Regions from separate parts of the Clostridioides sp. LIBA-6822 genome, predicted to be linked through region 1. Evidence: predicted binding sites of a transcription regulator. Region 1 holds the regulator's gene; the other holds the start of a gene.
The links. Region 1 encodes HrcA, which represses chaperone genes, less so after heat shock. Its sites were predicted from a motif close to TTAGCACTCNNNNNNNNNGAGTGCTAA; they were not measured.
Positions count from the first base shown of each region.

Region 2: the regulator HrcA is predicted to act here: its motif matches at 2,414-2,440, upstream of ACTG48_RS01550 (co-chaperone GroES).

Region 1 is NZ_CP196995.1:2,861,041-2,865,490, reverse strand. Features, by position in the region: gene ACTG48_RS13785 (APC family permease) at 1-729, shown strand, start outside; gene hemW (radical SAM family heme chaperone HemW) at 903-2,072, shown strand; gene hrcA (heat-inducible transcriptional repressor HrcA) at 2,175-3,194, shown strand; gene grpE (nucleotide exchange factor GrpE) at 3,224-3,844, shown strand; gene dnaK (molecular chaperone DnaK) at 3,936-4,450, shown strand, end outside.
Region 2 is NZ_CP196995.1:253,183-257,632, reverse strand. Features, by position in the region: gene larB (nickel pincer cofactor biosynthesis protein LarB) at 1-194, opposite strand, end outside; gene groL (chaperonin GroEL) at 359-1,987, opposite strand; gene ACTG48_RS01550 (co-chaperone GroES) at 2,020-2,304, opposite strand; gene cls (cardiolipin synthase) at 2,497-3,987, opposite strand; gene ACTG48_RS01540 (DNA-3-methyladenine glycosylase family protein) at 4,006-4,450, opposite strand, start outside.

The DNA.
Region 1 (4,450 bases):
AATGCACTTGGACAAGTATTAATAGCAACTTTATTTGCATATGATGGATGGATAAATGTTGGAGCTATATCAGGAGAAATGAAGTCTCCTGAGAAAGATTTGCCAAGAGCAATAGTTGGTGGTTTATCATTAGTTATGGCAGTTTATATTATAATAAATATAGCTTATCTTTGGGTAGTGCCAGCAAGTGAATTAGCAACAGTTACCTCACCAGCTACATTAGTCGCAACAAGATTATTTGGAAATTTAGGTGGAAAAGTAATAACTGTGGGTATATTAGTATCAGTATTTGGTACGTTGAATGGATATTTATTGACAGGTTCAAGAATACCATATACACTAGCTGAAATGGGAACTTTACCAGCCTCTAAAGCTCTTTTAAAAGTAAATTCTGGAGGTTCTCCTGTAAATTCAATATTACTTATAACTGTATTAGCCTGTGTATATGCATTATCTGGTCAATTTAATCTTCTTACAGATTTAACCATATTTTCGATATGGGTATTTTATGTACTGACTTTCATAGGAGTCATGAGACTTAGAAGAGAAAAACCTGATTTACACAGACCATATAGAGTTCCTTTATATCCAATAATACCAATCATAGCTATACTGGGAGGTCTGTTTGTAATAATAAATCAACTATTGACTTCAACCGTAATATCTTTAGGTGGAATATTTATAACACTATTAGGTCTACCAGTGTATTATTATATGAAGAAAAGATAAGTACTTAGTTTAAGTTAGATGAATTTGGATAAAAGTTAATTTTTACTTTTATCCAAATTTTTTATAATATTACATAATATAAGTGTTTTATATGTTACTTGATGTGATATCCTGTTTGATTTATAATTTAGTAACTGATGTTTTAAGATAATTTAAGAAATGAGGAATAAAAAATGTTAGGACTTTATATACATATTCCATTTTGTGTGAAGAAATGTAAGTATTGCGACTTTAATTCTTACAAAATGGACATAGATTCAAAACGAAGATATATAGAAGATTTAAAAATTGAAATGGAGTTATACAGTAATAAATTATACAAAGATAATAAAGATAAAGAAGATTACTGTCTAAATGGAAATGATACAATAACTAGTATTTTTGTAGGGGGAGGTACACCTAGTATACTGACATCTGATGAAATAAGAGAAGTATTTACAAGCATAAGAGAAATGTTTAATGTGGATGATGATGCAGAAGTAACTATAGAGTGTAATCCTGGTACATTGACATTAGAAAAATTAAAAGCTATGAAAGACATTGGTATAAATAGACTTAGTATTGGCTTGCAAGCTGTTCAAGAAGAGCATTTGAACTTTATAGGAAGGATACATACTTATGAAGAATTTGAGAAAAACTATAAAGATGCATTAAGTGTAGGTTTCAAAAATATTAATATAGATTTAATGTACAGTCTTCCAAATCAAACTCTATATGACTGGAAGGAAACACTTCAAAAAATTACAGACTTAAATCCAACACATATATCAGCCTATTCCCTTATATTAGAAGAGGGTACTGAGCTATATAATATGTATGAGAGCAATAAGTTTGAACTTATAGATGAAAATGTGGACATAGAAATGTATGAGTATACAATAAACTATCTAAAATCAAAAGGATATAATCAATATGAAATATCAAATTACTCAAAAGAAGGTTATAATTGTGAGCATAATATTTTATATTGGGAATGTGAACATTATGTAGGTCTTGGAGCAGGAGCTTCTGGCTATATTAATAAGAATAGATATAATAATTTGGAATCTTTAGATGACTATCATTTAAGTTTAGCAAAAAGAGAAAAACCAATACAAGAAAATGAGATTCTCTCTGAAAAAGATATGATAGAAGAGAAAATATTTATGGGACTTCGAATGAACAAAGGTATAAAATTTGAAGATTTCAAAAAAAAATTTGGACTAGATTTTAAAGAAAAATATAGTAAGCAAATAGAAATGCTATCAGATAGAAAGCTTATAAATCAGAGCTTTGAAGGTATACAATTAACTCAAAAGGGAAGGGAAATATCTAATAGTATATTTATAGAATTTATGGAATGATTTTTTAAGTGTTGACAAAATAAATTTATAATGGTATATAATATATATAATCTTTTTAGCACTCAAACTTGGTGAGTGCTAACAGCTAGGAGGCATACTGAGATGGAATTAAATGAAAGAAAATTAAATATCCTCAAAGCTATAGTTAAAGATTATATAGAAACAGCTGAAGCTATAGGTTCTAGAACAATATCTAAAAGACATGATTTAGGTGTTAGTGCTGCTACCATAAGAAATGAGATGGCTGACCTTGAAGAATTAGGGTACTTGATTCAGCCTCATACTTCTGCGGGTAGAGTTCCGTCTGAAAAAGGCTATAAGTTATATGTAAACTCTCTTATGAGTAAAAGCGAATTGGATGATAATGATAAGATTCTTATTGAGCAATGTATGAATCATAATATAAATCATATAAAAGAATTGATTCATGAAACTTCCAAGCTATTATCTCAACTAACAAACTATACGACTGTAGCAGTTACTAAGAGTTTAATAAATCAAAGTGTTATAAAGCACATACAATTAGTTGCTATGAATGACAATAATATTTTACTTATAGTTGTAACAGATAAAGGAGATTTAAAAAAAGCTAACCTTACAACTAATGTATATTTAGATCAATCTAAGTTAAACTTGATTTCTGATAATCTTACAAGGAAGCTCTTAGGTAAAAGTATAACAGATTTGGATGATAATCTAATTGCTTTTATTAAATACGAAATAAGTGAGTATTCTGGACTTATAGATGAGCTTTTAAATGCTTTGAATTCAAATATGAAAGAAGAAGATTTTTCTCTATCATTAAATGGAGCTACTAATATATTTAGCTATCCAGAATTTAATGATGTATTAAAAGCAAAGTCATTTTTAAATATGTTGGAAAAAAAGGAAACAATAGCTGACATAATTAAATCAAAGGGAATACAAAAGGACAATCTAAATATAATAATTGGTAGTGATAATGATTGTGAATTGGCACAGGATTGTAGTATAGTTACAGCAACTTATAATGTAGATAGAGACTTGGTTGGGCGAATAAGTTTTATAGGCCCTACAAGAATGGATTATGCTAGGATTTACTCTATAATAAATTATATGAGTTTATTAATTAATAGAAAGTAAAGAAATTTTAAATTGAGAGGTGTAAAGTCTTGGATAAAAAAAATGAGCAACAGGAAGTAAAAGAAGAAAATGATACTTCTATTAACCAAGAATCTGAAACTCAAGTAGAGTTAGAAGAGGAAATTGTTAATGAAGAATGTGAGGAATCAAGTGAAACAAGTGATGAAAAAGAAGTTGATGATGAAAATGTAACAGATATAAATTCTAAATTAGCAGAAAAAAAATTGCAAGACGAATTAGATGAATCAAATGATAAATATCAAAGACTTCAAGCCGAATATGCAAACTATAGAAGAAGAACTCAACAAGAAAAAGAGACAATAGGTGTGTTTGCAAATGAAAAGATAATAACTGAGTTAATACCAGTTATAGATAGTATGGAAAGAGCCTTAGATGCATGTGAAGATAAGGAAGATACTATGTATAAGGGTATAAGCCTTGTACATAAACAGTTAATAGACACTCTAGTAAAATTTGGAGTAGAAGAAATAGAAGCAGAATCTAAGGAATTTGACCCTAATTTACACTTAGCAGTTATGCAAGAAAGTGTAGATGGAGTTGAAGCAAATCAAATAGTAATGGTGCTTCAAAAAGGATATAAGCTAGGAACTAAAGTTATAAGACCTTCAATGGTTAAAGTTTCTTGCTAAATATAAATTAAAGGTTAAATTATTTAACCTAATATAAAATATTCAAATAAGTAAAACTTAATTATATAATTACTCGAGGAGGATTTTAGTCATGGGAAAAATAATAGGAATAGATTTAGGAACAACAAATTCATGTGTTGCAGTATTAGAAGGTGGAGAAGCACAAATAATAGCAAATAGCGAAGGTATGAGAACTACTCCATCAGTAGTAGCATTTACAAAAGATGGTGAAAGAATAGTTGGAGAGCCTGCAAAAAGACAAGCAGTTACAAATGCAGATAAAACAATAACTTCTATAAAAACTCATATGGGAACTGATTACAAAGTAAATATAGATGGAAAATCATATACTCCACAAGAAATATCAGCAATAATATTACAAAAATTAAAATCAGATGCAGAAAGTTACTTAGGACAAACAGTAACAGAGGCAGTTATAACAGTTCCAGCTTATTTTACAGATGCTCAAAGACAAGCTACTAAAGATGCTGGTAGAATAGCAGGGCTTGATGTTAAGAGAATAATAAATGAACCAACAGCAGCAGCACTTGCTTACGGTATGGATAAATTAGACCAAGAAAAGAAAATCTTAGTATTTGACTTAGG
Region 2 (4,450 bases), 1.7 Mb from region 1:
ATAATTCCTAAAATATGTTCGTCACTCTTTCCTTCACAATAAATAACCTCTGGGTATCCATTTCTTAGCTCTCTATGATGGTCTATATTTGCATATCCAAGGTCTTCATATGGTAAATCTTTTAATTTATCCAATGCAACATCTATATCAATGTTCTCATTTTTAACTTCTTCAAGCAACTTTCTTAAGTCCATACTCTCGCATCCTTTTTAATTTTAATTTTTTATCTAATAACAATTATACCTCAATTAATATTTATGTAACATTACTTATACATAAAAGAACTATTCCAACTTAGAAATTAAAACTAAGTCAGAATAGTTCTTTATATTAAGATTTATGTTCTAAATTTTTTAAATTACATCATACCTGGCATTCCGCCACCCATTCCTGGCATTCCTGCATCTTCTTTCTCAGGAAGGTCAGCAACAGCAGCTTCAGTAGTTAAGAAAGTACCTGCTATTGATGCAGCATTTTGTAAAGCACTTCTACTAACTTTAGTTGGGTCAACTATACCAGCTTCTATCATATTTACATATTTTTCATTTAATGCGTCAAATCCAGTTTCTGCTTCAGAATTAACAATATTTTGTACAATTACAGCACCTTCAAGACCAGCATTTATAGCTATTTGTCTTAATGGTTCCTCTAATGCTTTTTTAACTATTTGAGCACCTAGTTTAACTTCTCCTTCTAAACTTTCAACTAGTGTACCTATTGCTGGTATAACACTAACAAAAGCAGTTCCTCCACCAGCTACTATTCCTTCTTCTACTGCTGCTCTAGTTGCATTAAGAGCATCTTCTATTCTTAACTTTCTTTCTTTTAACTCAACTTCTGTAGCAGCTCCAACTTTTATAACAGCTACTCCTCCAGCAAGCTTAGCTAATCTTTCCATTAATTTTTCTCTATCAAAATCTGAAGTAGTTTGCTCTACTTGATGTTTGATTTGAGCTACTCTATCTTCTATAGCTTTTTTATCTCCAGAACCATCTACTATCGTAGTATTTTCTTTAGTTACTTTAACAGATGAAGCTCTACCTAACATAGATAAATCAGCTTCTTTTAAATCATAACCTAATTCTTCTGATATTACTTGAGCACCTGTAAGTATTGCTATGTCTTGAAGCATTTCTTTTCTTCTATCTCCAAATCCTGGAGCTTTAACTGCTACTACATCAAATGTTCCTCTTAATTTATTAACTACTAATGTAGATAATGCTTCACCTTCTACATCTTCAGCTATTATCAATAACTTTTTACCTTGTTGAACTATTTGCTCAAGAACTGGTAATAATTCTTGTATGTTAGATATTTTTTTATCAGTAATTAATATATATGGGTCATTTAAAACTGCTTCCATCTTGTCTACATCTGTAACCATATATGCAGAAACAAATCCTCTATCAAACTGCATACCTTCAACAGCATCTAATTCAGTATTCATAGTTTGAGATTCTTCAACAGTTATAACTCCATCTTTTCCTACTATTTCCATAGCTTCTGCTATTAATTTTCCAACTTCTTCATCACCAGCAGATATAGAGGCAACTTGAGATATAGCTTCTTGTGTTTCTACTATTCTTGATTGATTTTTTAATTCTTCTACCGCTACTATTACCGCTTTTTGTATTCCTTTTCTTAATAATATTGGGTTAGCCCCTGCTGTTACATTTTTTAAACCTTCTCTTATTATAGCTTGTGCTAAAACTGTAGCAGTTGTAGTACCATCTCCAGCTACATCGTTAGTTTTTGTTGCAACTTCTTTAACTAATTGCGCACCCATATTTTCAAATCTATCTTCTAACTCTATCTCTTTTGCTATAGTTACACCATCATTAGTTATAAGTGGAGAACCGAATTTTTTATCTAATATAACATTTCTTCCTTTTGGTCCTAATGTTACTTTTACTGTATCTGCTAATTTATTTACACCAGCTTCTAAAGCTCTTCTTGTTTCCTCTGAAAATTTAATTTCTTTAGCCATTTTAAACCCCTCCTAATAAACTTATTCTATATTTATTCAATAACAGCTAATACATCACTTTGTCTTAGTATTGTATACTCTTGTCCTTCTATCTTAACTTCTGTTCCAGAATATTTTTGGAATATAACTTTATCTCCTACTGTTAATTCCATTTTTATTTCTTTTCCTTCAACTATTCCACCTGGTCCAACTTCTACAACTTCAGCTATTTGAGGTTGCTCTTTAGCTGCTCCTGGTAAAACTATTCCACTTGCAGTTTTTTCTTCTGCTTCTACTTTTTTAATTACTACTCTGTCAGCTAATGGTCTTATTTTCATTCTTTACGCCTCCTAAAATATTAAGTATAGACTAGTTCGCCTATGTTTTTAGTTATTTTTAAATTAATACTACTTTTATATGTAGATTTATATATATACTTTTTGTTTATTATCACTCTATTCAATAGAGTGCTAACAATTATTATAATATACCAATCACACATAATTTTCAATACCTTTTTTAATAATTTTTTATAATATTGGTGAAAATAATCTGGCTACAGATTCTTTGATTTTTTGTATTATACTTCTATTCTTAAATACCTCCAGATTCAGCTCTTCACAGTGACTTAAATCTTCAAAGAAATCATCTGTCATTACTCCAATAACTTCTTCATCATAGATAAATGCATTTACTTCAAAGTTAAGCATAAAACTTCTTAAATCCATATTAGCTGTACCTGCAGAAGCAATTTTATCATCTATTATTACGACTTTAGAATGTATAAACCCTTTATTATACAAATAAACCTTACCACCTGCTCTTAATATTTCTTCAAAATAGGAATAGGATGCTATATTTACTATCTTGTGGTCTGCAATCTTTGGAAATATTATTCTCACATCTACTCCACTAAGTGCAGCACTTTTTATTGCTTTTAGTAAACTCTCATCTGGAATAAAATATGGAGTTTCTATATAAACATTTTGTCTAGCTTGACATATCGCAGAAAAATAAGCATAATGAATATCTTCCCAATCACTATCTGGTCCACTTGCAACAACCTGTATCATACTTTCACCAACATTACCCACACTTGGAAAGTAATTTTTAGTCACTAAAACTTCTTTAGTTGTGTAATACCAGTCAATTAAGAATGTCATTTGAAGCATGTATACAGAAATACCTTTAATTCTGATATGAGTATCTCTCCAATACCCAAATTTATCATTTTTTCCTAAATATTCGTCTCCTATATTTATTCCACCTGTATATCCAATTATTCCATCAATAACAACAATTTTTCTATGATTTCTATAGTTCAATTTTCCTCCTATTATAGGAAATTTTGTAGGTAAAAATGCTGCTATTTCTATACCAACTTCTCTCATTTCTCGGAAAAATTTTCTATTAAACCAAAATCTCCAACATCCTACATCATCATATAAAATTCTTATTTTAACGCCTTCTTTGGCTTTCTTTATAAGTTCCTCTTTTAACACTCTACCTATATCACTATCTTTTATAATAAAGTACTCTAGATGTATATGGTCTTTTGCTTCTCTTATATCTTCTATAAGCCTTTTAAACTTTTCATTTCCATCTACAAATACATCTACTTTATTATTTTTAGTGAAGGGAAACATACCAGTCTTTAACAACATATTTATTACTCTTTTTCTGTAACTACCATCCTCTTCATCTCTTAAAAGCTTGTTTTGCTTTATAGATTCTTTTTCTAGTTCAACGATTTCTGTTATCTTTTCTAATGTATCAAAAAGTTTCTTTTCTTTTATATTGTTAGCTAGTTTTTGAGTCTTAAATAATTTTCGCTTTCTAATATTTCTACCTGATATAGCATATACAATTAAACCTATCCCTGGAAATATAATAAACATTAGTAACCATGACATGGTTTTTGCAGGATCTCTATTTTCAAGTAATATAATCACAGAAATTATGGCTCCAGCTAGATATGATATAATTAAATAGAACAGAAATATTGTTCCTATTACTCCCATAATTTCTCCCCCTTAATTCTATTTTCCTATACCAAGTTCTCTTGCATAGTAAAATAAATACTGTTGAGCAAATCCAGACATATCTCCGAATTTATCAATCCCATAAGTTCTCATTTTAGGTAAACTCATATCTTCATCTATGTAGAACTCTTGCATAACTCTCTTAACCCAAACATCAACTGGAAAAGAATCATATTTTTGCATGCCAAATAATGCAATACAATCACATACTTTAGGTCCTACTCCATTGAATTTTAAAAGTTCTTTTCTACAATCATCTGTAGTTAAATTTGTATATTCAGATACCTTATCATTATTTTCTATAACTGCCTGTGTAGTACTTTTTATGTACTTGTCTCTAAAACCTGTTTGACATGCTCTTATTTCCTCTTGAGAGGCCTTATTCAGCTCTTCTGGTGTTGGGAATGCATAGTATTCAACACCCTCATACTCACCTATGTAC